3 regions of the Microbacterium sp. TS-1 genome follow, and region 1 is predicted to be linked to each of the others. Evidence: predicted binding sites of a transcription regulator. Region 1 holds the regulator's gene; each other region holds the start of a gene.
What was found. Region 1 encodes LexA, which represses DNA repair genes until DNA is damaged. Its sites were predicted from a motif close to TCGAACANNTGTTCGA; they were not measured.
Positions count from the first base shown of each region.

Region 2: the regulator LexA is predicted to act here: its motif matches at 5,760-5,775, upstream of MTS1_RS12200 (HNH endonuclease signature motif containing protein).
Region 3: the regulator LexA is predicted to act here: its motif matches at 5,933-5,948, upstream of MTS1_RS16315 (HNH endonuclease signature motif containing protein).

Region 1 is NZ_BASQ01000001.1:896,330-906,406, forward strand. Features, by position in the region: gene MTS1_RS04245 (RNA methyltransferase) at 30-827, opposite strand; gene rplT (50S ribosomal protein L20) at 905-1,285, opposite strand; gene rpmI (50S ribosomal protein L35) at 1,318-1,512, opposite strand; gene infC (translation initiation factor IF-3) at 1,557-2,216, opposite strand; gene MTS1_RS04265 (DUF1844 domain-containing protein) at 2,444-2,848, shown strand; gene MTS1_RS04270 (SseB family protein) at 2,891-3,673, opposite strand; gene priA (bifunctional 1-(5-phosphoribosyl)-5-((5-phosphoribosylamino)methylideneamino)imidazole-4-carboxamide isomerase/phosphoribosylanthranilate isomerase PriA) at 3,657-4,403, opposite strand; gene hisH (imidazole glycerol phosphate synthase subunit HisH) at 4,462-5,124, opposite strand; gene hisB (imidazoleglycerol-phosphate dehydratase HisB) at 5,121-5,726, opposite strand; gene MTS1_RS04290 (histidinol-phosphate transaminase) at 5,723-6,808, opposite strand; gene MTS1_RS04295 (LysM peptidoglycan-binding domain-containing protein) at 6,851-7,207, opposite strand; gene lexA (transcriptional repressor LexA) at 7,464-8,129, shown strand; gene MTS1_RS04305 (prolyl oligopeptidase family serine peptidase) at 8,208-10,077, shown strand, end outside.
Region 2 is NZ_BASQ01000001.1:2,592,973-2,603,049, forward strand. Features, by position in the region: gene MTS1_RS12170 (hypothetical protein) at 1-582, shown strand, start outside; gene MTS1_RS12175 (hypothetical protein) at 659-925, shown strand; gene MTS1_RS12180 (MerR family transcriptional regulator) at 965-1,342, opposite strand; gene MTS1_RS12185 (SulP family inorganic anion transporter) at 1,483-3,009, shown strand; gene MTS1_RS12190 (sigma-70 family RNA polymerase sigma factor) at 3,037-5,010, opposite strand; gene MTS1_RS12195 (hypothetical protein) at 5,067-5,609, opposite strand; gene MTS1_RS12200 (HNH endonuclease signature motif containing protein) at 5,810-7,252, shown strand; gene MTS1_RS12205 (helix-turn-helix transcriptional regulator) at 7,472-8,860, shown strand; gene MTS1_RS12210 (hypothetical protein) at 8,960-9,256, shown strand; gene MTS1_RS12215 (UDP-N-acetylmuramoyl-L-alanyl-D-glutamate--2,6-diaminopimelate ligase) at 9,375-10,077, shown strand, end outside.
Region 3 is NZ_BASQ01000001.1:2,217,332-2,227,408, reverse strand. Features, by position in the region: gene MTS1_RS10350 (low molecular weight protein-tyrosine-phosphatase) at 98-574, shown strand; gene purB (adenylosuccinate lyase) at 602-1,984, shown strand; gene MTS1_RS10340 (hypothetical protein) at 2,064-2,393, opposite strand; gene MTS1_RS10335 (hypothetical protein) at 2,390-3,040, opposite strand; gene MTS1_RS10330 (NADP-dependent oxidoreductase) at 3,162-4,085, shown strand; gene MTS1_RS10325 (GIY-YIG nuclease family protein) at 4,122-4,571, shown strand; gene MTS1_RS10320 (alpha/beta fold hydrolase) at 4,603-5,409, opposite strand; gene MTS1_RS10315 (DUF3140 domain-containing protein) at 5,454-5,786, opposite strand; gene MTS1_RS16315 (HNH endonuclease signature motif containing protein) at 5,983-7,350, shown strand; gene MTS1_RS10305 (intradiol ring-cleavage dioxygenase) at 7,458-8,432, shown strand; gene MTS1_RS10300 (zinc-dependent alcohol dehydrogenase family protein) at 8,550-9,572, shown strand; gene MTS1_RS10295 (alginate lyase family protein) at 9,618-10,077, opposite strand, start outside.

The sequences.
Region 1 (10,077 bases):
CTGGCGAGTCGACCCAACAGAGACGGGGTTCAGCCGGCGCGCTGGGCGAACGCGGTCTCGTACAGGCACACGCTTGCGGCGGTCGCGAGGTTCAGCGACTCGGCGGCGCCGTAGATCGGCAGGCGCAGCGCGAGGTCGGCGCGCGCGAGGGCCTCGTCGGCGAGCCCGCGCGCCTCGTTGCCGAAGAGCCACGCCGTCGGCTCGGCGAGGGTAGCGCGGTGGTCGAGGAATTCCTCACCCTTCACGTCGGCCGCAACGACCCGCAGGCCCGCGCCGTGCGCCTGCTCGACGGCAGCGTCGAGCTCGACGCCGAGCGCGATCGGAAGGTGGAACAGCGACCCGGTGGTCGAGCGGACCACCTTCGGGTTGTACGGGTCGACGGTCCGCCCCGTCAGCACGACGGCGTCCGCGCCGGCGGCATCCGCGGCCCGGATGATCGTCCCGAGGTTGCCGGGATCGCGCACCTCCTCACAGATCGCGACGAGTCGGGGGCGTGCGGCGAAGATGTCGTGCAGTGACGACGGCGACTGATGGGCGACGGCCACGATGCCCTGCGGCGTGACGGTGTCGGCCATCGCCTCGAGCACGGCGTCGCTCGCCGAGACGACGGCCACGCCGGCCTTCTCAGCGCTCGCGGCCAGCTCGGGATGCCGATCGATCGCGTTCGGCGTCGCGAAGATCTCGACGAGAGTCTCGGCGCGGTAGGCCAAGGCCTCGCGCGCGGCCTGAGGGCCCTCGAGCAGGAACAGGCCGGTCTCCTGACGAGCGCTGCGCTTGGTCAGCTTGGCGACGGCGCGAACGCGGGGCGAGCGAGGGTTCTCGAGCACGTTTTCAGCATACGGCGAAGGGGCGCCCTCCTCTCGGAGGACGCCCCTTCGTGGATGCGTGGAACGCGAAGACCCGATCAGGCCTTGGGAGCGTTGACGTCGGCCGGCAGAGCGCCCTTGGCCGTCGCCACGAGCGACGCGAAGACGGCGGGCTCGTTCACGGCGAGCTCGGCGAGCATACGACGGTCGACCTGCACACCCGCGAGGCCGAGGCCCTGGATGAAGCGGTTGTACGTGATGCCGTTCTGACGGGCAGCGGCGTTGATGCGCTGGATCCACAGACGACGGAAGTCGCCCTTGCGCTTGCGACGGTCGCGGTACGCGTAGACGAGCGAGTGGGTGACCTGCTCCTTCGCCTTGCGGTACAGGCGCGAACGCTGTCCGCGGTAACCGGAGGCGCGCTCGAGGATGACGCGACGCTTCTTGTGGGCGTTTACTGCCCGCTTGACTCTAGCCATTTCGTTTGTTTCCTATTCGTGCGCAGCAGCGCTCAGATGCCGAGGAGCTTCTTGGCGACCTTCGCGTCGCCGGGAGCCAGGATCTTGTCGGCCGACAGACGGCGCGTGCGCTTGGTGGGCTTGCCTTCGAAGTTGTGGCGGAGGTTCGCCTGCTGCTTCTTGATCTTTCCGCTGCCGGTGACCTTGAAGCGCTTCTTGGCACCCGAGTGGGTCTTCTGCTTCGGCATGTCTCTTCCTTCGTTGTGTATCCCGCGAGGCGGGAGTCTGGGGGCTACTCCGCCGAGGCGGGAGCGGCGTCTTCGGTCTCGGGCGCGTCGCCGGAGCGGGCCTGACGTGCTGCCTCCTTGTTGGCGGCACGCTGGGCGTTCTGCTCGGTCTTCACCTCGGACTTGTTCTTGTGCGGCGCGATGACCATCACCATGTTGCGGCCGTCGATCGTCGGGTTCGACTCGACGGTGCCCAGCTCGGCGACATCCTCGGCGAACTTGCGGAGCAGGCGCACGCCCTGCTCGGGACGAGACTGCTCGCGGCCGCGGAACAGGATCATCGCCTTGACCTTGTCGCCCGCCTGGAGGAAGCCCTCGGCGCGCTTGAGCTTGGTGATGTAGTCGTGCGCCTCGATCTTCAGACGGAACCGGACCTCCTTGAGGACCGTGTTGGCCTGATTGCGACGCGCTTCCTTGGCCTTCTGAGCCGCTTCGTACTTGAACTTGCCGTAGTCCATGATCTTGACCACGGGCGGCTTCGAGTTCGGGGCGACCTCGACGAGGTCGAGTTCGGCCTCCTGCGCCAGACGCAGGGCGACCTCGATACGGACGACGCCGACCTGCTCTCCAGCGGGGCCGACGAGGCGAACCTCGGGGACGCGGATGCGGTCGTTGGTGCGGGGATCGCTGATGTGCGGAACTCCTGTTCGTGCGGTGGTGGCCACCGGGACGCGAGGACGCGACCCGGGCGGAAGAGCATCGCATCCACCCCGCACGACGCACGTGCGTCGGCATTCGTGTTCCGCACCCTGGCTACTCCGGCCGTTGCGACACGGACGGAGCGGAGTGCATGACCCGGTAGCCTGGAACGGCAAGCGCGGGTGGGATGTGATCCTCTTTCGATCCGGAGTAGAACACTCCGGTGCCCGCCCAGTCTAGCAGAGAGCGACACGTGGACACGAACCCCGCCGACAACAGCACCTTCACCGACGACGAGGCTCGTCGCCAGCGGTGGGAGGAGCAGGAGCGCGCCGCCTCCGCCGCGACCCGCGACATCGCCGATGTTCCCGCCGTCGAGGTCATCACCACCGCCGCCGTCCACCTCATGAGCGCCGCCGCGGTCAAGGTCGGACTCGCCGACGACCCGGCCACGCAGCTCGATCTCGACGAGGCCCGCAAGCTCATCAACGCCCTCGCCGGGCTCATCACCGCCGGCGCACCCGAGATCAGCGACATGCACGCGCGTTCGCTGCGCGACGGCCTGCGCTCGCTGCAGCTGGCCTTCCGCGAGGCGTCGACGATCCCCGACCCGATCGGCAAGGGCCCCGGCGAGAAGTTCACCGGCCCGGTCAACTGACGTCGTTCCGGGCTCGGGCCGCGCCCGGGTCCGGGACCTCCGTCAGGACGCGCGCACCAGCTTGACCGTCAGCGAGTCGACGAGCACCGCGATGCGATCGTCGGCAGCCCACCGCGAGGCGAGCCGCGACAGCACGGCGTCGAGCTCGGCGGCGTCCAGTCCGTCGATGAGATGGAGCCGAACGACCAGCTCGGGTCCGCGCATGCGCGCGTCGGGATCCCCCGCCGCGACCGAGAGGTCGAGCACCGCGAGTTCTCCCCCGATGCTCGCCTGCAGTGCGGTGAAGACCTCGGGTGAGGTCGGTGCGGGCTCCCACGGCAGACCCTGACCGATCGCCCAGACGGCAGGTCGCCGCAGCACGAACTCCGTCTCGGAGCCCGGATCGATCACGATCAGGTCGGTGTCATCGGATGCCGCGGCCATGGCCGTGCGCACACCGTCGGCCGGGACCGGCCGAGCGACGGAATCCCACCGCGCCAGCGCCGCGACCGAGGTGAAGACCGGCAGGACCCGACGGCCGTCGGGGGCCGCAACCGTGACGATCGACAGCTCCTGCGTCTTGTCGACACGGAGCCCGGTGGGTCCGATCCCCTCGTCGCCCTTCTCGGGGACGAGCGGGATCAGCAGCCGCGCCGTGCGGTACGCCTCGACGACCGCCACCGCGTCACCAGCGCCGACGCGGAACGCCTCCAGCGCGGCGAGCAGCGCGGGATCGGCGGAGCCATCGTCGCCGGCGTGCGGGTTCGACTCGAAGCTGCGCCCCTCCCAGGGGACGCCCGCCGAATCGGCGGCGTGGCCGCAGCCGTCCTCAGTCTCCGGCGACATCCAGCGCCTCGGCCAGCGTGAACGCGCCGGCGTAGAGTGCCTTGCCGACGATCGCGCCCTCGACACCGAGCGGCACGAGCTCGCGGAGCGCGGCGATGTCATCGAGGCTCGAGATCCCACCGGATGCGACCACGGGCTTGGGCGTCCGCGAGGTGATCTCGCGCAGCAGCTCGATGTTGGGCCCCTGCAGGGTGCCGTCCTTGGTCACGTCGGTGACGACGTAACGGCTGCAGCCGGCATCCTCGAGGCGCTCCAGGACGTCCCAGAGGTCGCCGCCGTCTCGCGTCCAGCCGCGGGCGGCGAGCGTCGTGCCGCGGACGTCGAGTCCCACCGCGATCGCGTCGCCGTAGCGTCCGATCACGTCGGCCGCCCACTCCGGGTTCTCGAGCGCCGCAGTGCCGAGGTTGATGCGGGTCGCTCCGCTCTCGAGGGCCGCCTCGAGCGTCGCGTCGTCGCGGATGCCACCCGAGAGCTCGATCTGCACGCCCCTGACCTGCTTGATGACCTTGCGCAGCACGGCGGCGTTGTTGCCGCGGCCGAAGGCGGCGTCGAGGTCGACGAGATGGATCCACTGCGCGCCCTGCTTGGCCCAGGCGAGGGCCGCGTCGACGGGGTCGCCATAGGTCGTCTCGCTGCCGGCTTCGCCCTGGGTCAGGCGCACGGCCTTCCCGTCGGCGACGTCGACCGCGGGCAGGAGGATCAGTTCGGGGGTGGACGCGAAGTCGTTCATCACATTCCAGGGGTGGGTCGGGATGCGCGCTCGTCCACGCGAGCGCACCAGAGGGAGACTAGTGGCGCGGCAGGGCGCCGATCCAATTGGCGAGGAGACGGATGCCGGCGGCCCCCGACTTCTCGGGGTGGAACTGCGTCGCAGACAGCGGCCCGTTCTCGACCGCGGCGAGGAACGGTGCGCCGTAGTCGCACCACGTCAGCACGGGCTCGGCGAAGGGCTTCATGACCTCGAGGCTCCAGTCCTGGGCGCCGTAGGAGTGCACGAAGTAGAAGCGCTCGTCCTCCAGCCCGTCGAACAGCGTCGACCCCGCCCCGGCACGGACGGTGTTCCAGCCCATGTGGGGCAGCACGGGCGCCTGCAGCTCGGTGACGGTGCCCGGCCACTGTCCGAGGCCCTCGGTGTCATCGCCGCGCTCCACGCCGTTGCCGAACATGATCTGCATCCCGACGCAGATGCCCAGCACCGGACGTCCCCCGGCCAGGCGCCGCTCGATGATCTCGTCGCCGCGGCTCTCGCGCAGGGCGGCCATGACGGCGCTGAAAGCACCGACTCCCGGAACGAGAAGCCCGTCGGCGTCGCGGATGAGGCCGCGGTCCGACGTCAACCGCGCATCTGCCCCCGCGGCGGCAAGAGCCTTGACCGCCGAGTGGACGTTGCCCGACCCGTAGTCGAGCACGGCGACGAGCGGCGCGCGTTCAGTCCGGTCACCCTCGGTCATAGGGCGCCCTTCGTGCTGGGGATGCCGTGCACGAGCGGATCGAGCGCCTTCGCCTGCCGGAAAGCTCGGGCGAACGCCTTGTACTCCGCTTCGGCGATGTGGTGCGGATCACGTCCGCCGAGGACGCGGACGTGCACCGTCAGCCCGGCGTTGAACGCGATGGCCTCGAACGTGTGCCGCACGAGCGAACCGGTGAAGTGCCCGCCGATGAGGTGGAACTCGTAACCGTCCGGCTCCCCCGAGTGCACGAGGTACGGACGCCCCGAGATGTCGACGACCGCCTGCGCGAGCGCCTCGTCGAGGGGGACGAGTGCATCACCGTAGCGGGAGATGCCCGACTTGTCGCCCAGCGCGGAACGCAGCGCCTGTCCGAGCACGATCGCCACATCCTCCACCGTGTGGTGCGCGTCGATGTGCGTATCGCCCGTCGCGCGCACGGTCAGGTCGGTGAGCGAGTGCTTCGCGAACGCCGTCAGCAGGTGGTCGAAGAACGGCACGGTCGTCTCGATCGTGCTGATCCCGGTGCCGTCGAGGTTGAGCTCGAGCTCGACGCTCGACTCGCTCGTGGCGCGACGGATGCTGGCCGTTCGGGGGCTGGTCATGCCTCCGAGTCTATCGAGGCCAGTGCTTCGAGGAACGCGGTCGTCTCGTCTTCCGTGCCGGCGCTCACACGCAGGCTGTGCGGGATGCCCACGTCGCGGACGAGGATGCCGCGGTCGTACAGAGCCTGCCAGGTCGCCCGCGGGTCGTCGACGCCGTCGAACAGCACGAAGTTCGTCCAGCTCTCGTACGCGTGATAGCCGAGGGCGTCGAGCGTCGCCGACATCCGGTCGCGCTGCGCGACGATCTCGTCGACCATCCGGAGCATCGTCGTCGAGTGGGAGAGGGCGGCTGTCGCCGCCGCCTGCGTCAGCGCGCTCAAGTGGTACGGCAGTCGGACGAGCCGGAGCGCGTCGATGAGCGTGGGGTCGGCGGCGAGGTAGCCCACGCGGGCGCCGGCGAAGGCGAAGGCCTTGCTCATCGTGCGCGACACGACGAGCCGGTTGCGCTCACCGAGAAGCGTCAGAGCGGAGGAGCTTTCGCGCGGTGCGAACTCCTGGTAGGCCTCGTCGACGATCACGATGCCGTCGGTGGCCCCGTACACCGCCTCGATGACGTCGAGCCCGAGGGGTGTGCCGGTGGGGTTGTTGGGCGCACACAGGAAGACGACGTCCGGGCGGAGCTCGGCGACCTGGGCTGCGGCGGAGGCGGGATCGAGCGTGAAGTCGGGTCCACGTGTCCCCGTGACGTACTGGGCGCCGGTCGCGCGCGTCAGCAGGGGGTACATCGAGTAGGTCGGACCGAAGCCCATCGCGGTGCGTCCCGGGCCTCCGAATGCCTGGAGGAGGTGCTGCAGGACCTCGTTCGATCCGTTCGCTGCCCAGATGCGATCGGGGGTCAGGCCGTGGCCGAGGTACTCGGCGAACGACTCGCGGAGGTGCGTGAACTCGCGGTCGGGATAGCGGTTGACGTCGCGCAGGGCGCGGGCTACGGCATCCAGGATGTCGTCGGCGACCTCTTCGGGAACGGGATGCGTGTTCTCGTTGACGTTCAGCGCGACCGGAAGCGGCGCCTGCGGGGCGCCGTACGGGGTGAGGCCTCGCAGATCGTCTCTGAGGGGCAGATCATCCAGACTCGGGCTCATCCCACCCATGCTAGGCCGCGCGCGCCGCTGTTGCCGCCGGAGTCAGCTCGCGGCGTACTCGGCCGGGATCGCAAGCGTCTGGCCGGCCTCGAGCTGGCCCGAGCCGAGAGCGTTCAGCCGGATGATCGCATCGACGACATCGCGGGGGTCGGCGGCGGGCGCCACCTCTTCGGCGATGGACCAGAGCGATTCGCCGGACATCACGGTCACGGTCGTGAACGAGCCGGCGGGGGCGCCGACCTCGCTTGAGGCGAGCGCACCTCCCCCCGAGAGCACGGCTGCTGTGATGGCGACGACCGCCGGAAGGGCGGCGATCGTGGCGACGACGCGGCGTCCGCGGCGCGTCAGACGCAGGCGGGTACGGGGGGCCGGTGCGAAGCGGGCATCGATCGTGGTCATGGCATCTCCTCGGGAGCGGTAGGAAGATTCGCCCCCGCCTCTCGGCCGGGAGAGACGGGTGCGAACTTCGGTTCCGAACGTATCTTCGATATTGTGTGGTGTCAACCACCCACCGAAATCGGAGACCGATCGAAGAGACACGCGGAGCGTTCCGCGATGTCGCCGTCGTATCGGGCTACCTTTTCGACAGCGAGAGCCCACCATGAACCTCCGACATCGGGTCGGGGACGGGGCGCGACGACAGGAGACCGGCGGTATGAGCGAGAAGCCGCAGACGCGACGACGCAAGAATCTGAGCGACAAGCAGCTCGCGATCCTCGAGGTGATCCAGAACGCGATCGCCCGCAACGGCTACCCGCCGAGCATGCGCGAGATCGGCGACGCGGTCGGCCTCAAGTCGCTGTCCAGCGTCACCCACCAGCTGAACCAGCTCGAGCTCAGCGGCTACCTGCGGCGCGACCCCGGCAAGACCCGCGCGATGGAGGTGCTCATCGATCTCCCGGGCACCGCCGGCGAGAACCCGGCCGACGCCGCGCCCGCCCTCGGCGACGCCGCCCTCGTGCCGCTCGTGGGCCGCATCGCGGCGGGCGTGCCGATCACCGCCGACCAGCAGGTCGAGGAGATCTTCCCGCTGCCGCGCCAGCTCGTCGGCAAGGGCGAGCTGTTCATGCTCAAGGTCGTCGGCGACTCGATGATCGACGCGGCCATCTGCGACGGCGACTGGGTCGTCGTGCGGGCGCAGGCAACCGCCGACAACGGCGAGATCGTCGCGGCCATGCTCGACGGCGAGGCGACGGTGAAGACGCTCCGCCAGCGCGACGGCCACACGTGGCTCCTCCCCCGCAACTCGGCGTTCGAGCCGATCCTCGGCGACGACGCGACGGTGCTCGGCAAGGTCGTGGCGGTTCTGCGCACGGTCTGAGGCGCCCCGGGACGGCATCCGCTCCCCACCGTCTCCCCGGTCGAGGTCGGGAAGCCAGGCCTCGCGTAGCGTGGCTGTATGTCGCAGCAGCTTCCCTATGGTTCCTGGCCCTCTCCCCTGACGGCGGCATGGGCCAGCGCGTCATCATTGCGCCTCGACGGCGCGAGCTTCGTGGGTGATGAGATCTGGTGGGGCGAGTCGCTGCCCGACGAGGCCGGTCGCGTCGCGGTCATGCGCCGCCGCGGCGATGGCACCGTGCAGGTCGTCCTCCCCGCACCCTGGAACGCCCGGTCGCGCGTGCACGAGTACGGCGGCGGAGCCTGGACGGTGTCGGATGACGGCGAGCTGTTCTTCGTCGACAAGTCCGACCAGCGCATCCGGAGCCTTCGCCCGGGCGGCGATCCCCGACCGCTCACTCCGGAGGAGACCGGCACGCACTACGGGGGCCTCCGCTGGCAGCGCGGCGTCCTTCTCGCGGTTCGCGAACGCGAACGTCCCGGCGGCACGCCCGAGCGCCACATCGTCCGCATCGAGCGCGCTGACAGCGCCGAGGTTCCCGACGCCTCGAGCGTGACCGAGCTCGCCGGCGGTAGCGACTTCGTCGCCCAGCCGGCGCTGTCGCCCGATGGCTCGCGCCTCGCCTGGGTGGCCTGGGATCACCCCGACATGCCCTGGGACCGCACGCGCATCCGCGTCGCCGACCTGGACGCCCCCCGCGGCATCCGTGACGTCGCGGGCGGCGCCACCGCCGCGCTGCAGCCCGAGTGGACCGACGACGGCGCGCTGTTCTTCGCCGACGAGCCGACCGGACGCTGGAATGTCTACCGCGTCGACCCCGCGACCGACGCCCCGCCCACGGCCGTCTCGCCCGCCGACGCCGACACGGGTGGTGGCCTGTGGGTGCTCGGCACCCGCTGGTACGCGCCGCTCGATGACGGCCGCCTGGTGGCCGTGCGCACCCACGGATCGGACCAGCTCGTGATCGTGGACCGCGACGGCGGCGCCATCCCGCTTCCCTTCCCCGCCACCGCACGCGTGCAGATCGAAGACGTCCGCGGCAGCCGCGCCCTCGTCAGCGGGGCGATGCCGGGAGGGGCGGGCCTGTGGCTCGTCGACCTGGACACCGGCGAGACGAGCGCGGTCCGCGGCGGTGCTCCGGACGTCGACGCATCGTGGATCCCGCACGCCCGGCAGCTGACGACGGAGGGCCCGCACGGCCTGGTGCATGCCTTCGCCTACCCGCCGACCAACCCCGACGTCACCGCGCCGGCCGACGAACTGCCCCCGTACCTGGTCTGGGTGCACGGCGGGCCGACCTCGCACGTGGGCGGCGCAGCCGACAGCAAGGTGGCCTACTTCACGAGCCGCGGCATCGGCGTCCTCGACGTCAACTACGGCGGTTCGACGGGATACGGCCGTTCCTACCGCGAACGGCTGAAGGGACAGTGGGGTGTCGTCGACGTCGACGACGTCGCCGCGGCCGCACGCGGTCTCGCCGACGAGGGTCTCGCGGATCCGTCACGGCTGGCGATCGAGGGAGGATCCGCCGGCGGCTGGACCGTGCTCGCGGCGCTCGTCGGAACGGATGTCTTCGGGGCGGGCGTCTCGCGCTACGGTGTCGGCGATGCGCGTGCTCTGGCCGCCGAGACGCACGACTTCGAGGCGCGGTACCTCGACGGTCTCATCGGCCCCCTCCCCGAAGCCGAGCCGGTCTACATCGAGCGATCGCCGCTGAGCCGACCCGAGCGGTTCCGGGTGCCGCTGCTGCTCCTGCAGGGCGACGAGGACGCCGTCGTGCCGCCGGCGCAGGCCGAGGCCATCCGCGACGCGCTCGTGGCGCACGGTGTGCCCCACGCCTACGTGCTATACGCGGGCGAGGGACACGGGTTCCGGCGCACCGAGACGATCGTGAACGCGCTCGAGACCGAGCTGGCGTTCCTCGGCCGGG
Region 2 (10,077 bases), 1.7 Mb from region 1:
GCGAGCGCGCTCGGTGCCGCCCTCGGCGACGATGTCGACGTCACGGTGATGCTCGGGGCCGGCGAGCCGCATGGTGCGGCAGCCGTCGACTGGACGGTCCGGCTCGCCGGCGCGCCGCTCTACGCCGCGCCGGGGGCTGAGCGGATCGTCAACCTGCGGTCGGTCCGGCGATTCCGGTCGGCGGCGGAGAATCGAAGATATCTCCGTGCGGACTTCCCCGACGATCTGTTGTGGGGCTCGCGGTCGGGCGTCGCCGTCCGGAGCTGGCTGGCGCTCGACAGCAGGGTGGCGACGGCTGCGCTGCGCACCGTCTGGGTCTTTCCACTGCTGGCACCGTTGCTTCGCCGCGCGCCGCATCTCGGCACGAGTCGCTGGCGCGTCGGCGCCGTCCATCGGCAGAGCGGCCGCCGGTTCTCGGCCTCGGGAGAGCGTCAGTCGCTGGCGACGGGGCGGATGGCGGCCCTCGCGGCGACCCGCATGGTCGAGCGCGGTGTTCGCGGGGTCGTGACCATGGCGGACGTCGTCGGCGTCGACGACATCCGAGGCGTGGCGGGTATCGGCGTCGACTGCGGCGAAGGCTGAGCTGACGCGACCGGCGCGCCGAGTGTCGACGGCGCGCCCTGGCGAGTATCGAAGATGTGTTCTATCCTCGGTTGTCATGACCGACACGACGAGCGCCCATGACGTGACCCTCTGGCTCGTCGACGACATCCCCGCGCGGATGTTCTACGCGGGCCGGCGCTGGACCGTCAGCGACATCCCGACCCGTCTGCGCGACTCGGTCTGGTCTCTCGCCGCCGACGATGACCGGCGACGCGGGCTCTACGGCTGGCGCTTCCAGGCGACGGATGCCGACGGCGAGGCGTTCGTGTTCGACGTGTACTGCGGCGCGGGCGGGTGGCACGTGCATCGGGCCTACGCGTGAGCTGCGGCAGCGGGCGGCGGCGTCCCGGTGCGAGACCGGTCAGATGTCGCCGAGTTGCGCGAGGAACTCGTCGGCCATCGCGACCTGGCGGGTCAGCTTCTCGCGACGCTCGGCCGCGCCGGCCCGGATCGCCTCGAGGCGCGCGCGCAGCTCCGCGTCGGCCGGGGTGGCGGTGAGGGCATCGACGACGTCGAGCAGCTCCCGCATCTCGTCGAGGCTGTAGCCGAGGGGCTTCATGCGTCGGATGAGCAGGATGCGGGCGACGTCGGTCTCTGTGTAGAGGCGGAACCCGCCCTCGGTGCGCGCCGACGGGGTGACGAGGCCGATCTCGTCGTAGTGCCGGAGTGTGCGGAACGACATCTCGGTCCGCTCGGTCACCTCTCCGATGCGCATGGTGACCTCATCGCGATTCGACATCAAACCTCACGTTACGTTAGATTCTTGTCGGCGCCGTTCCGCGCCGACCCCCTTCATTCTTCCCGCGTCGGACAGCCGGCGCTGCGCGCGCTCGCGCGATCGCCCGCCCGCCCTGCCGGGCACCGACCGAAAGGCACCGCGTGACCGCCGTCACCCCCGCCCGCGACAGCGCGTCGCGCTACCGCATCGAACCCACCGTCGTGCAGGCCCTCCGCAGCCCTCGGCTGCTGACGCGCGAGGTGCTGGCGGGGCTCGTCGTCGCCCTCGCGCTCATCCCCGAGGCGATCGCGTTCTCGATCATCGCCGGCGTCGACCCCCGCGTCGGGCTGTTCTCGTCGTTCGTCATGGCGGTCGCGATCGCGTTCCTCGGTGGACGCCCGGCCATGATCAGCGCCGCCACCGGCGCGATCGCCCTCGTCATCGCGCCCGTCGCGCGCGAGCACGGCATCGACTACCTCGTCGCCACCGTCCTGCTCGGGGGGGTCATCCAGGTCGTGCTGGCGGTGCTCGGCGTCGCGAAGCTCATGCGGTTCATCCCGCGGTCGGTGATGGTGGGCTTCGTCAACGCGCTCGCGATCCTCATCTTCCTCGCGCAGCTGCCGCAGCTCTTCGGTGCCGGCATCCCGTGGCTCGTCTGGCCGCTCGTGGTCGCGGGACTCGTGATCCTCGTCGTGCTGCCCCGGCTGACGAAGGCGATCCCGGCCCCGCTCGTCACGATCGTGCTGCTCACCGCGGCCGTCGTGGCTTTCGGTTGGCAGGTGCCGGCCGTCGGCGATCAGGGGGAGCTGCCCGCGAGCTTGCCCGAACTGTTCGTGCCCGACGTTCCGCTCACGCTCGAGACGCTCCGCATCATCGCGCCCTACGCCCTCGCGATGGCCGTCGTGGGTCTGCTCGAATCGCTCATGACCGCGAAGCTCGTCGACGACATCACCGACACCCACTCGCGCAAGACCCGCGAGGCGCTCGGTCAGGGGGCCGCGAACATCCTGTCGGGTGCGTTCGGCGGGATGGGCGGCTGCGCCATGATCGGGCAGACGATGATCAACGTGAAGGCATCGGGGGCGCGCACGCGCATCTCGACCTTCCTCGCGGGGGTGTTCCTGCTGATCCTCGTGCTCGCGCTCGGCGACGTCGTCGCGATCATGCCGATGGCGGCGCTCGTTGCGGTCATGATCATGGTCACGGTGGCCACGTTCGACTGGCACAGCATCCGGCCCGCGACCCTCCGGCGGATGCCGAAGAGCGAGACGGCCGTCATGCTCATCACCGTCATCGCGACGGTCTGGACCCACAACCTCGCGGTCGGCGTCATCCTCGGCGTGCTCGCCGCGATGGTGATGTTCGCCCGTCGCGTCGCGCATCTCGTCACCGTCACCCGCCGGCTCGACCCTGCCGGCGAAGAGCCGGTGGCGCGCTACGAGGTCGACGGCGAGCTCTTCTTCGCCTCGAGCAACGACCTCACGACGCAGTTCGCGTACGCCGAGGACCCCGAGCGCGTCGTGATCGACATGAGTCGGTCGCACGTCTGGGATGCCTCGACCGTGGCCGCGCTCGACGCGGTCGTGAACAAGTACGACCGGCACGGCAAGACCGTCACGATCGAGGGGCTCGATGCCGCGGCATCCGCTCTGCACGGGCGCCTGACCGGCAACGTCGGTGGGCACTGACCGCGTGGGCTGCGTTGCGCGGTGTGATCAATACGCCGTGAACGAGACGAAGGATGCCGGCCCGAACCGCCCCGTGGCGGGATCGAGGTAGCGCACCCCGAGCATGACGGGGCCGGGAGCGGGGACGGAGAAGCGCGCGGTCACCGCACCTTCGCCGTCGAGGCGCATGAGCTGGCTGCGCCAGGGCGTGGCATCGCCGACCCTGGCGCGTTGGACCCGGAGGTTCGGCTCTCCGGAGATCCTGAGCTCGAACCCATCGGCCAGGACCGCGGCGCCGGCGAGAGGTGAGGTCGGCACCGGCGGCGGCAGAACGGAGACGGGGGCCGATGCGCTGAGCGGGGAGGTCCGGCCGGCGCTGGTCTGCCGTGCGGACAGCTCATGGTCGCCCGCAGGCAGGTAGGCCGCGGCATCCGTCTGGTCGCGTCCGTTCGAGAGATCTGAGACCGACCATGCACCGGTTTCGTCCGAGGTCGTCCGGGCGCGGACCGTGCCGGTCTCGTCGACGATCTCGATGGCGGCTCCCGGTTCGGCTCCCCCGGAGATGAGCGGGTAGACGCTCGGCCCCGCACCGGTGTCGACCGTCATGGTCGGCGCGGGCAGGATCGGTGCGGGGGTCGGGCTGGGCGCTGGGGTCGGTGCGGGGGTCGGGCTGGGCGCTGGGGTCGGTGCGGGTGTCGGGGTCGGGCTTGCAGTCGGGGTCGGTGCGGGTGTCGGGGTCGAGCTTGCACCCGGGATCGGGCTGCTGGGCACCGTTGGGCTCGGGCTCGGGCTCGGGCTCGGGCTCGGGTTGGGCGCCGGGGTCGGTGCGGCTTCGGCCGGCGACAGGCGGGGGAGGATGCCTGCACGGGGAGCGGTCTCGGCATCATCGGTATCGGACCGGCCGTCGGTGAGCGGTTCGTCCCCGTCGTGGGGAGGCGCGTCGGATGGCGCGGTCGGCGGTGTAGAGGTCTCGGAGGCGGTGGGCGGGTCATTCGCGGCGTCCGTCGCGGGATTCGACGGATGCGGCAGCGCCTCGGTCGTGCTCGCGGGCAGCTCCGCCGGACCGAGGAGCGGCGCGGCGAAGGCGATCGCCGTCCCGGCCGCGGCGACGACCGCGAGGTGAAGCAGGGGATGGCGCCACCCCGAGCGCGCGGCGGAGCTGCCGGGGCGGAGGTGGCCCGGGGTGCTGACCGCGCCGGCTGCGCCGCTCGGGCCGAGCGCGAAGGTCGCGACCTGCGCTGCTCCCGACTGAGTCCAGGCGGCGTACGACGCGGTGGCGGGAATGCCGACGACGAGGGGCAGCAGCACGAGCGCCAGGCGGGACGACACGTCGCGCGCTTCGGCCCACGCCAGCGCGCAGCCGTCGCACTCCGCGAGGTGCTGTTCGACGCGCCGCGCGTCGCGCCGCGCGAGCGCGGATCGCGCGTGGGTGCCGAGCATCTCGAGAGTCCGGCGGCATTCCTCCGAGTCGGCCCGGCGCAGCTGAGCGGAGACCCAGGCATCGCGGAAACCGCGCCGGGCGCGCACGACCAGGGCGGATGCCGCGTTGGGCGCGAGCCCGAGCAGCGGAGCGAACTGCCGCGGTTTCAGGCCATCGACCTCGCTGTACCAGAGCGCTTCCTGCCAGCGGGTCGGAAGCGTCGCGAAGGCCGACGCGACGGCGCTCGACTCGAAGCCCGCGATTACCGACCGTTCGGTGTCGGGCGACGCCTCGTCGGCCGCATCCTCGAGATCGGTCGCGAACGTGCGCTGCTGCTGCGCGCCCCACTCGTGCGCCACGTTGCGCACCGAGGTGAGCAGGTAGGGGCGGAACCCCATCGACGGGCCGCCACCGCGCCGGATCGCCGACAGGATGCGAGCGAACGCCTCCGCGACGACATCGTCGGGATCGAGCGATGAATATGCGCGGGCGACGGCGTGAGCGGCGGCCGAGTGGCGTACCCACAGCTCACCGTAGGCATGCTGATCGTGGTTCCGTGCGCGCTCGACGAGGGCGTCATCGGAGGCCGGCTCCGTGGGCATGGCCGTGTTCCATCCGTTCGAATGCCATCCGGACCCCGACCCGGATGAGAATTCACTCATCGTAGCGAGTCGAACTGAGAGGGCGAGGAGCCCGGTCGCGGGTTCAGGTGCGGTCTCAGCCGGGCGAGCGGGTCTGCCGACGAGCGTTCCGCGTCACCGATCGCCTCGAAATTGCGGAGGTGGCGGGTCAGCGCCGCAAACGTCTCGGGTGTGAACGCATCGCACGAGAGCACTGCCGCGACCGCTCCCTCGTCCCGCAGCTTGTCGACCACGAGGATGAGCTGCGCAGGGCCGGTCTGATCGTCGATCGTGCGGGATGAGCAGACGAAGCCGACGTGACCGCGCTGCCACGTCCGGTCGCGCCAACCCTGCCATCCCCACACCACGCGCACGGCGGCGCCGCGGACCTCGATGCGCGACGGGCGGATCGCGCCCTCGGGGGCAGACTGCCGAGCCGCGCGCGTCCGCCGGCTCGCCCAGAACGGGGCGCGGAAGACGGCGTCGCCGGCCCGGTCGCGTCGGAGTGCTGCGCGGGGCTGCGCGCCGGAGCCGACGACAGCTGCGGGTGATGCCGGAAGAGCGTTGGTCGCTGCGTACATGCATCGAGAGAAGCCGGATGTCGCGAATCGTGACGCGGAACGGTGAAATCTCTTTGCCCGGGTGAGTTCGGCGCTGGCGGGGGTTCGTCGGCTGGTTTCGCTTGCTCGTCGATTCCTCCCCGGAATGGGGCTGGTTCGTCCTATTCTCAGGAGAAGATGTGTCCGATCATAATGTCTGAGGGTGCTGTCACAATGGGAACATGACATCGAATAGCGCTGGGAGGCTCGGAGACGGCGCGGCCGCGGATGCGTCGCCGCACGCCGAGGCCCTCGCGGGATTCGCCGACGCGCTCGACCTGGTCCACGCCGGGGATGTCGCGCGGGTTCGGGCGTTGGCGGAGCTGGGCTGGTCGGCGTTGCGTGAGGCTCGCCGCGATGGGGTGCGGGGGATGGCGTCGGACATGGAGCTGCGTTCGGTCGCGGCCGAGGCGGCGGGGATGGCGCGGCTCACCGACCGGCGGTTGCAGGGTGAGATCGACCATGCGATGACCGTCATCGACGACTATCCCGCGGTGTTCGAGGCGTGGGTCTCACGGCGGATCGAACGCGGACATGTCGATGTGGTCGTGCGGGTCGGCGCGGGGGTGCCGGTCGAGGTGCGGTCGGCGTACGCGGAAGCCGCGATCATGGTGTGCGAGCGGGACGTGCCCTCCCGGGTGCGCGGCGCGCTCGAAGCTCTCGCGGCCCGGCTGCACCCGCAGACATTCACCGAACGGCATAAGACCGCGGCGGCGGAACGGTGCGTGCGGGTGTTCCATGGCACGGACGGGATGTCGAACCTCGTCGCGAACCTGCCCACGGTGATCGCGGCGGGGATGCTCGACCGGCTCACGCAGATGGGACAGTCGGTGAAGGACGCCCGGGTGGAGAGTTCCGGAGCGGACGGGGGCGCGGCTGCTGGCGCGGATGTTGCTGGCGCCGGCGGCGCGGATGGCCCTAACCCGGGCGATCCGGATGCCGCCGGGTCGGGCGAGCCCGCCGACACACGGACCATGGATCAACTGCGGGCCGACATCCTCGGCGACCTCGTCCTCGGCGGAGCACCGGTGGTCGACCCGACCCACGGCACCGACCGTGCCGGTGGACTCGGTGCCATCCGGGCACGCGTGCAAGTCGCCGTCACCGCCGAGACGCTGATGGGGCGCGATGACAACCCCGCCGAAGCTGTGGGCGCTGCGCTGATCGATGCCGAAACGGCGCGGCAGCTCGCCGGGCAGGTCAGCGAATGGGACCGGCTGTTCATCGACCCCGTCACCCGGACCCCGGTCGAGATCGACACCTACCGGCCTACCGCTTCAATGAAGAAGCTTCTGATGGCCCGGGACCAGCACTGCCGGTTCCCCGGATGCCGACGCGCCGCCATCCGCTGCGAAATCGACCACACCATCGATCACGCCCTCGGCGGGCACACCCACATCTTCAACCTCGCCCACCTCTGCCAGCGGCACCATTCGATGAAGCAATTCACGAAATGGGAAGTCCGGCAGCTCGGCGGCGGAGTCCTGGAATGGACCTCACCCCTCGGACAGGTCTACCGCGAAGACGTACCCATACCCGCGGTGTGCTTCACCAGCGACACCGCGAACCCGCCACCGGATGCGGGAACCGGCGGACTGCTCCCGGGTGAGCCGCCACCATTCTGAACCTGCATCCGGGGTGGACAGCCTTCCTCGGCGCGGGCAGTGCGTCCACTGATGCTCCGGATTCGCGTCACGATTCGCGTGACACGGCTTCTCTCTCGCGACGATGCGACAGTCGCGTCGCATCTCGAGCACCTCCGGAGGCCCATCGTGACGATCGAGCGCCGCGCCATCCTGCATCCGAGCCGCACCCATGAACTACGCGCGACGGCACATCGCGTCGTGAGCGGCAGCCTGCCCGGGGCCCGCTCGGGGTGGCCGACTCAGGTCGACCTCGCCCGGCTGCGCACACTCGACGTGGGCACGACGCCGCAGCTGTGGACCGAATCGAACATCCACCTGCTCGAGGGCATGCTCATCGCACACGTGCGGCTCGACGACCTCGATGGCGCGCTCGCCCTCATCGACGCCCACTTCACCGAGGGCCGTCTGCGCGGGCGCGCCGTGCTGGGGCTCGACTCGATGGCGTCGCTGTTCGCCGCCGTCGCCGAGGCCTACGCCTCGGCCGGGCGCCCGCGCGACGCGGGCCTATACGTCTCGCGCGCACTCACGTTCGCCGACAGCGACACCGTGCGCTACCGCGCCGCCGCCGTGCAGACTCTGGCCCTGGCGGTGAACGGCGAGTTCGCATCCGCGAAGTCCGCTCGAGAGGCCTGCGCCGAGCTGTCGCGGTCGAACCGCTGGAACGCCTCGGACACCGACCATGCCCTCGCCCTCGCCGACATCATTCTGGCGGTCGGGGCCGTCGACGCGGCCCGGGTCGAGCGTGCCGCGGCAGTGCTTCGTTCGCTCGCGCCGCGAGATCCGTATGCGCAGCACGCCGCCGCCACCGCCGACGCCATCGCTCAGGTGATGCTCGGCGATGTGGTGACGGGAGCCGCGGGCCTGCGGACCGTGCTCGGTGGCGCCTGGTCGCACCTCAGCCACCGACTCGTGCGACAGCTCGCGCTCTCGGTCCTCGCGGAGGCGACGCTCGCGCAGGGCTCAGCCCGTCGTGCGCTCGCGCTGCTCGACACGCAGGTCCCGCCTGCCAGCCACGCGGTCTGCTTCAACGCTCAGCGCGCGGCAGCGTACCTCGCACTGGGCGACGATCGCGCGGCGCTCGAGGTGACCGACGGATGCCTCGAGCTCGGGACCGAGCACTGCCCGCGCACCCTCGCGATCGTCCTGGTGCGGCGTGCCGTCGCTCGCGACCGCCTCGGGCAGCGCGAGGTCGCCGACGACCTGTTCGACGAGGCGTGCGGCCTCGCCGTGCACGCCGGCGACCTGGTCGGTCCGTTCCTGACGGTCCCGCAGACGCAGCTGACGCCGCTGCGGGAACGGCTTCGCGCGCGCCACCCCGATCTCGCGGCACGGGTCGCCGAGGCGAGTGATCGGTTCCGGCTCCTCGAACCCCGCGCGTCGGCGCAGGCGCTGCCCGCCCTGACGCCCCGCGAGCGGTCCGTCGCCTCCGCGCTCCGCGGCGGCAAGACCTATGCCGAGATCGCGGGCGAGTTCACCCTCTCGGTCAACACGATCAAGACGCAGCTGCGGTCGCTGTACGCCAAACTCGGTGCCTCGACCCGCGACGAGGCGGTGAGCATGCTCGAACGCCACGGCTTCTACCTCTGAGCGCGAGCCTCGCCGTGCCCGGACCGCTCGATGTCGGCTCCTTGCAGCGGCGGACGTCAAGCCGGCCCGCTCCTGCCCGGTCGCGCTTAAGCTCAAGCAGTGGGCAGATTCTTCTACGACAACGCGGCCAACTTCGTCGAGATCGACGATCGTGCGCTCGCACACCTCCGGCTGGTCCTGATGACCAAGCTGCGGCGCGGTGAACCGCTGATGTTCGAGACGACGTCGCCGCACGGCACGAGCCGTCGCGACTTCTGGCTGCACCCCACGATCTCGGTCCAGTTCCAGTTCGCCGGCAGCCGCCAGCCGCAGATCAACCCGAAGTGGATCGACGCACTGATGGAATCGGCCAACAGCGCCGACGGCCTGCGGATGGTGCCCGAGCCCCAGGCTTGATGACCGCAGGCTTACGCGGCACTTACGTTACAGTGCCAATCTCAGGCTCCGACGTGTCCTTCCCGCGGGTGATCACCCGCTCATGGGAGCGTCGGGTCAGAGAGCAGTGGGGCGGTACATGCAAGACGCTGGGGAGGGTCGGAGCCTCGACCCCGATTGGTGGGCGACGGGGGTCGCCGGGGGGAACATCGCCGGCGGGCGGCTGCGCGGCGACAGCCGCACCGTCCGATCGGGCGACGTCTTCGTCGCGCTCGGCCGCGACGAACGGGTCCGCGGCCACATCACGCAGGCGCTCGAGCGCGGCGCGGCTCTGGTCCTGACCGACGCGAGCGTCACGCACGTGGATGCGCGCGTGCGCGGCATCCCGCATCTGGCGACGGTCATCGGGCGGCTGGCCGACAGGTACACCGGGCACCCGTCGGCGAGCATGACCCTCGTCGGCGTCACCGGCACGAACGGCAAGACCTCGACGGTGCAGCTCCTCGCCCAGAGCTGGGAGCTCCTCGGACAGCGCGCCGCGACCATCGGCACGCTCGGCGCCGGCCTGTTCGGCGCCCTCGCCAAGACCTCGCTCACGACGCCCTCGGTGGTCGACATGCACGAGCTCCTCGCCGACATCCGTCACGCCGGCGCCGACGCGGTCGCGATCGAGCTCAGCTCGCACGCCCTCACCCAGGGGCGCGTCGACGGCTGCCACTTCGACATCGCCGCGTTCACGAACCTCACCCGCGACCACCTCGACTACCACGAGTCGATGGAGGCGTACGGTCAGGCCAAACAGGGCGTCTTCCGGCTGCCCGGGGTCCGCGCGGCGGTGCGGA
Region 3 (10,077 bases), 1.3 Mb from region 1:
CGCTGGGGGACGACGAACGTCGGCGATACATCTGTGCAGGAAAGGCCGCATCCTCCACAATGGGACGGTGACCCGACGCGCCGAGCCCTTCCGCGTCATGTTCGTCTGCACCGGGAACATCTGCCGCTCCCCCATGGCCGACGTGGTCTTCCGCTGGTTCATCGACCAGTCCGGGCTCGGCGACCGTGTCGTGTCGGCGAGCTCGGGAACGGGTGACTGGCACGTCGGCGAGCCCGCGGACGGACGCACGCTCGAGGCGCTCGAACGCCGCGGATACGACGGGCGGGGGCACCGGGCCCGTCGCTTCACGCTGACGGATTTCGACCGATCCGACCTCATCGTCGCGCTCGACCGTTCGCACGAGCGCGTGCTGTCGAACTGGGCGCGTACGACGGCCGACACCGACAAGCTCGGCCTTCTCATGTCGTTCGACGCGCACGCCGGCGGCGACCTCGATGTGCCCGACCCGTACTACGGCGACGCCGGAATGTTCGACGAGGTGCTCGCTATGATCGAGAGCGCGAGCCGGGCGCTCTTCCGGCAGCTCGAACCCGCGATCCGCACCACGTCCTGAGCGCCCGTTCACACTGAATGGAGCCTCGTGACCTCTCTGCCCCCGCAGCCCCTGAGCCCGCTCGACGGCCGATACGCCGCCGCCGTCGGATCCCTCGCCGACTACCTCTCCGAAGCCGGTCTGAACCGCGCACGCGTCGAGGTGGAGGTCGAATGGATCATCGCCCTGACCGACCGGAGCCTGTTCGGCAGCTCGCCCCTCGCGGATGAGCAGAAGACGCGGCTGCGCGGCCTGTACCGCGACTTCGGTCAGTCGGAGATCGACTGGCTCGCCGCCAAGGAGGCCGTCACCCGCCATGACGTGAAGGCCGTCGAGTACCTCGTCCGCGACCGGCTGTCGGCCCTCGGCCTCGACGCGATCGCCGAGCTGACGCACTTCGCGTGCACGAGCGAGGACATCAACTCGGCCTCCTACGCGCTCACCGTCAAGCGCGCCGTCGAGAACGTCTGGCTGCCGAAGCTGCACGCCGTCATCGGCGCCCTCGGCGACCTCGCCCGAGAGCACCGAGATGCCCCGATGCTCTCGCGCACCCACGGCCAGCCCGCCACCCCGTCGACGATGGGCAAGGAGATCGCCGTGTTCGCCTGGCGCCTCGCCCGCGTCGCGAAGCAGATCGAGGGCGGCGAGTACCTCGCGAAGTTCTCGGGGGCGACCGGCACCTGGTCCGCGCATCTCGCGGCAGAGCCCGACGTCGACTGGCCCGAGCTCTCGCGCTCGTTCATCGAGGGCCTCGGCATCGACTTCAACGTCCTGACCACCCAGATCGAGTCGCACGACTGGCAGGTCGAGCTCTACGACCGGGTGCGGCACGCCGGCGGCATCCTGCACAACCTCGCGACCGATGTCTGGACCTACATCTCGCTCGGCTTCTTCGCGCAGATCCCCGTCGCCGGCGCGACCGGGTCGTCGACGATGCCGCACAAGATCAACCCCATCCGGTTCGAGAACGCCGAGGCGAACCTCGAGATCTCCGGAGGCCTGTTCGCCACGCTCGCGCAGACGCTCGTCACGAGCCGCATGCAGCGCGACCTGACCGACTCGACGACGCAGCGCAACATCGGCGTCGCCTTCGGGCACTCGCTGCTGGCGCTCGACAACCTGCAGCGCGGGCTCACCGAGATCTCCCTCTCGCGCGACGTGCTGCTGGCCGACCTCGACGCCAACTGGGAGGTGCTGGCCGAGGCGATCCAGACCGTCGTCCGCGCCGAGATCGCCGCCGGCCGCTCGCAGATCACCGACCCCTATGCGCTGCTCAAGGACCTGACCCGCGGTCGCCGTGTCGGCGGACCGGAGCTCGCCGAGTTCGTGCGCGGCCTCGACATCGGCGATGCCGCCAAGAAGCGCCTGCTCGCCCTGACCCCCGCGACCTACGCGGGCCTCGCCGACGACTTGGTCTCACGCCTCGGCTGACGCCGAAAACGCACCGCCCCGCCGAGAACGCTCGGGGGGCGGTGCGTTTTGGTGTGGACGGTACGCGCTCGGCGGTCGCTCAGCTCCGAGGCGACGTGCCGGGGGCCGGGTCGTCGGGAGTCTCGGACTCGTCGGGGTACAGAACCGGGCGGTCGACACGCTTGCTCACCTGCGCGGGATCGACGGCGAGCATCAGCAGTGCGATGATCACGAGCGTCGCGATGAAGGCGATGCCGGCGACGACGAGGGCCACGACGACGGCACGCTCGACCGACTCGCGCGGGATCGACTGGAACGCCCCCATCGACACGAGGGTGATGACACCCGAGAAGATCGCCGCGACGAACGCGAGGCCCAGCAGCTGGACCGGGCGCATGATCTCGCGGCGGGTGGGGTGTTCGCCGCTCACGATGCGACCTCCGGATCGGACGAGGGGGATGACGGAACGGATGCCGCGGGCACGATCTCTTCGCGCCGCGGCGAGAAGCCGGCGATTCCGAGGAACACGGCGACGATCGCGGCGTAGCCGCCGAACAGTCCCACCCCGATGGTGATGCCGGTGAGCGTGAAGGCGCCGGCCTCCTCGATGACGTAATCGAGACGGTAGGCCGGGTTCACCAGCAGCAGGCCCGCCACGAGCAGCAGGGTGATCGCGCCGATGAGCACCTCGTCGCGGGCGGCCGGGGCACCGGAGCGTCGCCCGCGGATGCCGCCGACCAGCTCGATGAGGCCCGTGACGGCGGCCCAGGAGATGACGACGGCGAAGAACCCGATCGGCGTCCGCAGCGGCGGGATGCCGGCGAGGATCGCGGCGATGAGGGTGAGTGCCCCGAGCGCGATCGGCAGCCCGCGGCGGCCCGCGGGACTCGTCAGCCAGGCTCCGACGAAGAAGATGATCGCGGTCGCTGTCGCGAAGCCGCTGAATACCGACATCCCGACGGAGGCGGAGTGATCGGGCGAGAAGGTGATCATCACGGCGGCGACGGCCGCGAAAAGGGCGCGCGCGAGCTGGACATGCCGCACCTCGAAGGTGCGGGCGGCGGATGCTGCAGACACGGCGGACTCTCGCGATTCAGAACGGGATCCCCCCGATTCTACGCTTCCGGCCCGGGACGCCGCCCGCCGGGCGGCATCCCGCCGGGGAATCCTCCGGACGGCATCGACGTTGCCCCCGCACATGAAGGCATTGACGTACAACGAGTTCGGCGGCAACGACCGCTTCGAGATCACCGAGCGGGAGATGCCCCACATCGGGCCGGACACCCTCGTGGTGCGCGTGGTCGCCGCCGGTCTGAACCCCGTCGACTACAAAGTGCGCGAGGGGTACCTGCAGGGCCTGCTCGACGTCCAGCTGCCCGCCGTCCCGGGGTGGGACGTCGCCGGAGTCGTGGAGAAGGTCGGTCTCGACACCCCGGAGTTCCAGGTCGGCGACCCGGTGCTGGCCTACGCGCGCGCCGATGTCGTGAGCGGCGGCTCGGTCGCCGAGTACATGGCGGTCCCCGTGCGCACGGCCACGCGCAAGCCGGACGGTCTCGATTTCACCGCGGCCGCTGCGATTCCGCTCACCGGCCTGACCGCGCTGCAGGCGATCGAGCGGTCGGCCGTCGGAGAGGGATCGACCGTCCTCATCCACGGCGCGGCCGGCGGAGTGGGATCGTTCGGTGTTCAGCTCGCCCGCCTGCGTGGCGCGCGCGTCATCGGCACCGCGTCGGAGCGCAACCACGACTACCTCCGCGGGCTCGGCGCCGAGCCCGTCGTCTACGGCGACGGCCTGGCCGGCCGGGTGCGCGAGATCGCTCCCGACGGCGTCGACGTCGTGCTCGACTTCGCGGGTGGCAGCTCGCTCGACTCCACGCGCGACCTGCTGCGCGAGGGCGGTGTCGTCACCTCGATCGCCGACCCGCGGGCGGCATCCGAGTTCGGCGGCAACTACATCTGGGTTCGCCCGGATGCCGCGCAGCTCGCCGAGCTCGCGCGTCTCGCCGCCGACGGTTCGCTGCGGGTCGAGGTCGCCGAGACCTTCCCGCTCGACGACGCCGCCGCCGCCTACGCCCGTCTGGAAGAGGGGCACACCCGCGGCAAGATCGTCGTCACGGTCTGACGGGTGGATGTCGGAGGCGGGCGCGATCCTGGAGTCGTGCCCGCCTCCTTGATATCCGAGATGCCGTCCGCCTGCCGCGTGTGCGGCGGGCGCTCCGGCGGCATGAGCCCCGATACGGGGCACTGGGTGTGCCGGCGCTGCGGATGGCGTCTGGGTGACGCCTTCGACGCCGACCTGCCCCGCCCGGTCGTGGCCGTCGTCTACTACCTGCGATTCGGCGCCCGCGTGAAGATCGGCACGAGCGAGCGGCCACGGCAGCGGCTCGCCGCCATCCGGCACGACGAGCTCCTCGCATTCGAACGCGGCGGGCGGTCGCTCGAGCAGCAGCGGCACCGCGAGTTCGCCGCACTCCGCGAGGGCGGCGAGTGGTTCACCCTCGTGAGCCCGCTGACCGAGCACATCGAGACGGTACGGGCGGCGGCATCCGATCCGTGGCTCACCTACGACCGATGGCTCGGCGACGCGTATCGGCGCGCGTCGTCGTGACGCCGCAGCCGGCGCCCGGGCGGATACGGCGTCATCCCTCCGTGAGGAACTCGATCGCGGTCTGGCGGAACACCCGCGACCCCGGTGCGTTGAAGTGGTGCCGGTCGGGGATCTCGACGAAGCGCCCCTGCGGCGTCGCGGCGGCGAGCGCTTTCGATCCCTCGATGATGGCGTCACGAGATCCCGTGGCGAACAGCACGGGCTGCTCCGGCGCGTTCGCGGGGTCGGGATCGACGGTGCCCGAGGCGCGCATGCCGCCGGCGATCGCCAGCAGCGCCCGCAGGTCGTTGCCGGGGACGCGCTCGGTGAGCCGCACGTAGTTCTGCGTGACGGGGTCGGTCACCTCGGTGCCGTTCTCGACGAGCGCGCGCACCTGATCGATGTCGAGGCGCGCGAGCGGGATGCCGTCGGGCACGCCGCCCAGCACGCCGCGCGTGATGCGCGCGGAGAAGTCCTGAAGCACCTCCCAGCCCACACGCGCGCCCAGCGAGTAGCCGACGTACATCGCCGTGTCGACGAGATAGGTGTCGAGCACAGCTTCGACGTCGGATGCGAGCTGGTGCAGGTCGTAGTCGGCGGCACGATGCGGCTTGTCGCTCGCACCGTGTCCTCGCTGATCGAGACCGAGCACGCGGAAGCCCGCGCGCTGCAGGTCGCGCACCCACCCGGTCGAGACCCAGTTGTCCTTCGTGTTCGACGCGAACCCGTGCACGACGACGACCGTCGGAAGGTCGTCCTCCCCCCACGAGTAGGTGGCGATGCGGTGGCCGTCCTCGCCAACGAGGACGAATCGCGGTTCGGGCAGCTCGGTCAGACCTGAGGACGCGGGGATGCTCACGGCTCCATTCTCCCGCGCGGCGGAGGCCTGCTCGGCGGAGGCAGTCACTTCTTCGCGGGGTCGTGGCCCCAGTTCATGAGCGAATAGCGCCAGGCCGTCTCGGTGATGTCGCCCGAGGGGCGCTGCGCGAGGTGCCGGTTGACGTAGCCGACGACTTTCCGCATGTGCTTCAGGTCCGATTCGGTGAGCTCGTCCTTCTTGGTGCGGAGGAGGTCGACGATGCGTCGGCCCGACTGGTGGCCCGTCGACTCGCCGCCGCCGTCCTTCTGACCGACCTTCTTCGACTCGTCGGTATCGAGCCATTTCTCGAGCTCGGCGGGGCTCATGTTCACGGCGTCGCGGAACTCGTGCCGCGTCTGGTCGTCGTCGTCACTCATGGTGCGATGGTGCCCGCGGCTGCGCCCCAGCCGCATCCTCTTGACAGCAGGATGAGTCAGCTCGTCATGCCGCCTTTTCGCGGTTTCTGCTGTCGGCGGGTATGGCGATTCCTGCACAATTCGCGTACGTCGCGACATATCCACCGTCGAACGTATATACACCTCCCATGTCAGAGGTCGCTGACATTATGGGAACATGACATCGAACGACGGCGGAGGGCTCGGGCGCGACGGTGCCGCAGATGCGTCGCCGCACGCCGACGCGTTCTCCGTGTTCGCGGAGGCGCTCGACCAGTTCCATGCGGCTGATGTCTCGCGGGTTCGTGCGTTGGCGGAGCTGGGTCGGTCGGCGTTGCGTGAGGCGCGCCGTGATGGGGTGCGGGGGATGGCGTCGGACATGGAGCTGCGTTCGGTCGCGGCCGAAGCCGCAGGGATCGCGCGACTCACCGACCGGCGACTGCAGGGTGAGATCGACCACGCGATGACCGTCATCGACGACTATCCCGCGGTGTTCGACGCATGGGTTCAGCGGCGGATCGAACGCGGCCACGTCGACGTGGTCGTGCGGGTCGGTGCCGGGGTGCCGGCGGAGGTGCGGTCGGCTTACGCGGAGGCCGCGATCGGGGTGTGCGAGCGGGACGTGCCCTCCCGGGTGCGAGGCACGCTGGAGGCCCTGGCGGCCAGGTTGCACCCGCAGACGTTCACAGAGCGGCACAAGACCGCGGCGGCGGAACGATGCGTACGCGTGTTCCACGGAACCGATGGGATGTCGAACCTCGTCGCCAATTTGCCCACGGTGATCGCGGCGGGGATGCTCGACCGGCTCACGCAGATGGGACAGTCCGTGAAGGACGCTTGGGCGGAGACGGGCGCGGGCGCCGCCGGGACGGATGCTGCGGGCGCGGCCCCCGTCGGGGAGAGCGAGCCGGCCGATACGCGGACGATGGATCAGCTGCGGGCCGACATCCTCGGCGACCTCGTCCTCAGTGGGGCACCCGTGATCGACCCGACCTACGGGACCGACCGGCCCGGTGGGCTCGGCGCGATCCGGGCACGCGTGCAAGTCGCCGTCACCGCGGAGACCCTGATGGGGCGGGACGAGAACCCCGCCGAAGCTGTGGGCGCCGGGCTGATCGACTCCGACACGGCACGGCAGCTCGCCGGGCAGGTCAGCGAATGGGACCGGCTGTTCATCGACCCCGTCACCAGGACCCCGGTCGAGATCGACACGTACCGGCCTACCGCATCGATGAAGAAACTCCTGATGGCGCGGGATCAGCACTGCCGGTTCCCCGGATGCCGGCGAGCCGCGATCCGCTGCGAGCTCGACCACACCATCGACTACGCCCTCGGCGGGCACACCCACATCTTCAACCTCGCCCACCTCTGCCAACGACACCATTCGATGAAGCAATTCACGAAATGGGAAGTCCGGCAGCTCGGCGGCGGGGTCCTCGAATGGACCTCACCCCTCGGCAGGGTCTACCGCGAAGACGTACCCATACCCGCGGTGTGCTTCACCATCGACACCGCCGATCCGCCACCGGACAGACCACCCTTCTGACCGCGCGGCGTCTGGGGCGGGTCTCATATCCGGCGCATAGGTCCACCCAACGATACGGATGGGCTGACCGGCGATGCTCGGTGGTCGAACCGACCGAGGAGTCCGACGTGAACCGCATCCCCGAACCCGACCACACGCCCGCAGGGCCGGCCTACGAGGGCCGTCTGCTCGACCGCGCCGACGACGAGGTCGTCGACCAGGGCGCCCCGTTCGACATCCGCACGCTGATGAGCCGCCGCTCCGTGCTGAGCCTCGCCGGCCTCGGACTGGGCGCCGCAGCTCTCGCGGCCTGCACTCCCACGGCGACCGCCTCGCCGTCGGCCTCGGCCACCGCGGCACCGACCGCGACACCCACCGCAACACCGTCCGCGACAGCCCTCGCGAACTCCGACCTGCCCGCCGGCGAGATTCCCGACGAAACCGCCGGCCCCTACCCCGGCGACGGGTCGAACGGACCCGACATCCTCGAGCGGTCCGGAATCGTCCGCAGCGACATCCGATCGTCGCTCGAAGGCGGGACGACGGCCGATGGCGTGCCCATGACCCTCCGGCTCACGATCCTCGACACGGCCCGGGGCGACGTCCCGTTCGCGGGTGCCGCGGTCTACGTCTGGCACTGCGACGCCGCCGGCGGGTATTCGATGTACTCGAACGGGGTCGAGAACGAGACCTACCTGCGCGGCGTGCAGGTTGCCGACGCATCCGGCGTCGTCACCTTCACCTCGGTCATCCCCGCCTGCTACACGGGCCGGTGGCCGCACATCCACTTCGAGGTGTACCCCGACACGTCGGCGATGACCGACGCCGCGAACGCCGTCGCGACATCCCAGGTCGCCCTCCCCGAGGACATCTGCACCGCCGTCTACGCGCTCCCTGCCTACAGCGGTTCCGCGCGCAACCTCGAGCAGGTGTCGCTCGCCTCCGACAACGTCTTCGGCGACGACGGCGGCGCGCTCCAGCTCGCAACGGTCTCAGGAGACACGTCATCCGGGTACGGCGTCTCACTCACGGCGCGAGTCGACACGACCACGACCCCGACGGCGGGCGCCGCTCCGGGCGGGAGATCGCCCGGCCGCCCCTGAACCGTCCTCGCAGCGTGAGCCCGCATGATGCCACGCAACCCTCATGGCTGGCCAGGAGGGACCCGCTGGCCCTCGCATGAGGTGGAATGGGATCACCGCTACGAAGGGACAACCACCATGCGCGGAGTCATCATGCACGCCCCCGGCGACGTCCGCGTCGAGGAACGCCCCGACCCGGTCATCGAGAAGCCCACGGATGCCGTCATCCGCGTGGCGGCGGCCTGCATCTGCGGCTCCGACCTGTGGCCCTATCGCGGCGAAGACGCCATCAAGCGCCCCATCCCGATGGGGCACGAGTACGTCGGCGTCGTCGAGCAGATCGGCGACGATGTCAGCGGACTCTCCGTCGGCGACTTCGTCGTCGGCTCGTTCATCGCCTCCGACAACACCTGCGAGATCTGCCGCGACGGCTACCAGTCGCACTGCGTCGACCGCGTGCCGATGGGCCGTCTCGGCTCGCAGGCCGAACGCCTGCGCGTCCCCCTGGCCGACGGCACGCTCGTCGTCGTCCCGGGCCAGCCCACCGACGACCAGATCCGCGGCCTGCTGGCGGCATCCGACGTGCTCGGCACCGGGTGGTTCGCCGCCGTCGCCGCTCAGGCCGGCCCCGGCAAGACCGTCGCGGTCGTCGGCGATGGCGCCGTCGGACTTCTCGGCATCCTGTCGGCCAAGCAGCTCGGGGCCGAGCGCATCATCGCGATGTCGCGCCACGCCGACCGCCAGGCGCTCGCCCGCCGGTTCGGCGCGACCGACATCGTCGAGGAGCGCGGCGGCGACGGCGTCGCGCGAATCAAGCAGCTCACCGACGGATTGGGCGCGCACTCGGTCATCGAAGCGGTCGGCACGCAGGAGTCGATGATGCAGGCGATCCGCTCCACCCGCGCCGGCGGTCACGTCGGATACGTCGGGGTCTCGCACGACGTCGAGCTTCCCGGCGCCGAGCTCTTCGGATCGGGCGTGCACCTGCACGGCGGGCCGGCTCCCGTGCGGCAGTACCTCCCCGAGCTGATCGAACTCATCATGTCGGGGGCGATCGACCCGGGCGCCGTCTTCGACCTGACGCTGCCGCTCGACGACGCCGCCGAGGGCTACCGGGCCATGGACGAGCGCCGCGCCACGAAGGTGCTGCTCACCCTCTGACCGGCACCGGGATGCACGGCATCCGATCCGACACCCCGTCCAGGATCAGCCCCGCGTCGTGACCGCTCGCCGGCGCACCCGCGCGACGATGAGGAGCAGGCCGACGAGGCTCAGCCCTGCGGCGAGCGCCAGCGGCGCGGGCGAGACCTGGCCTCCGGATGCCGCGAGCGAGCCGATCGCCCGGGCGTCCGAGCCACCGGCCGGCGCCCCGGCCGGACCGGTGCCCGACGAGCCTCCCGACGACCCTCCCGGCGAACCCGTGCCGCCGGGGGTTCCCCCTCCCGGCTCGCCCGTGCCCGGCTCACCCTCACCGGGTGCCGCCGTGACGTCGGCGAGTCCACCGTGGGTGAGGCTCAGGTACGGCGCCGAGTGGATCGTCGTCATCGGCCCTTCCTCGGCGAGCAGCGCCGCGCGCTGGTCCGTCGGGAAGTGGTTCTGCGCCAGCTCGAAGTAGCTCATGCTGTGCGCCAGGACCCCCGCGTCGCGCAGGTAGTCGATGGTTCGC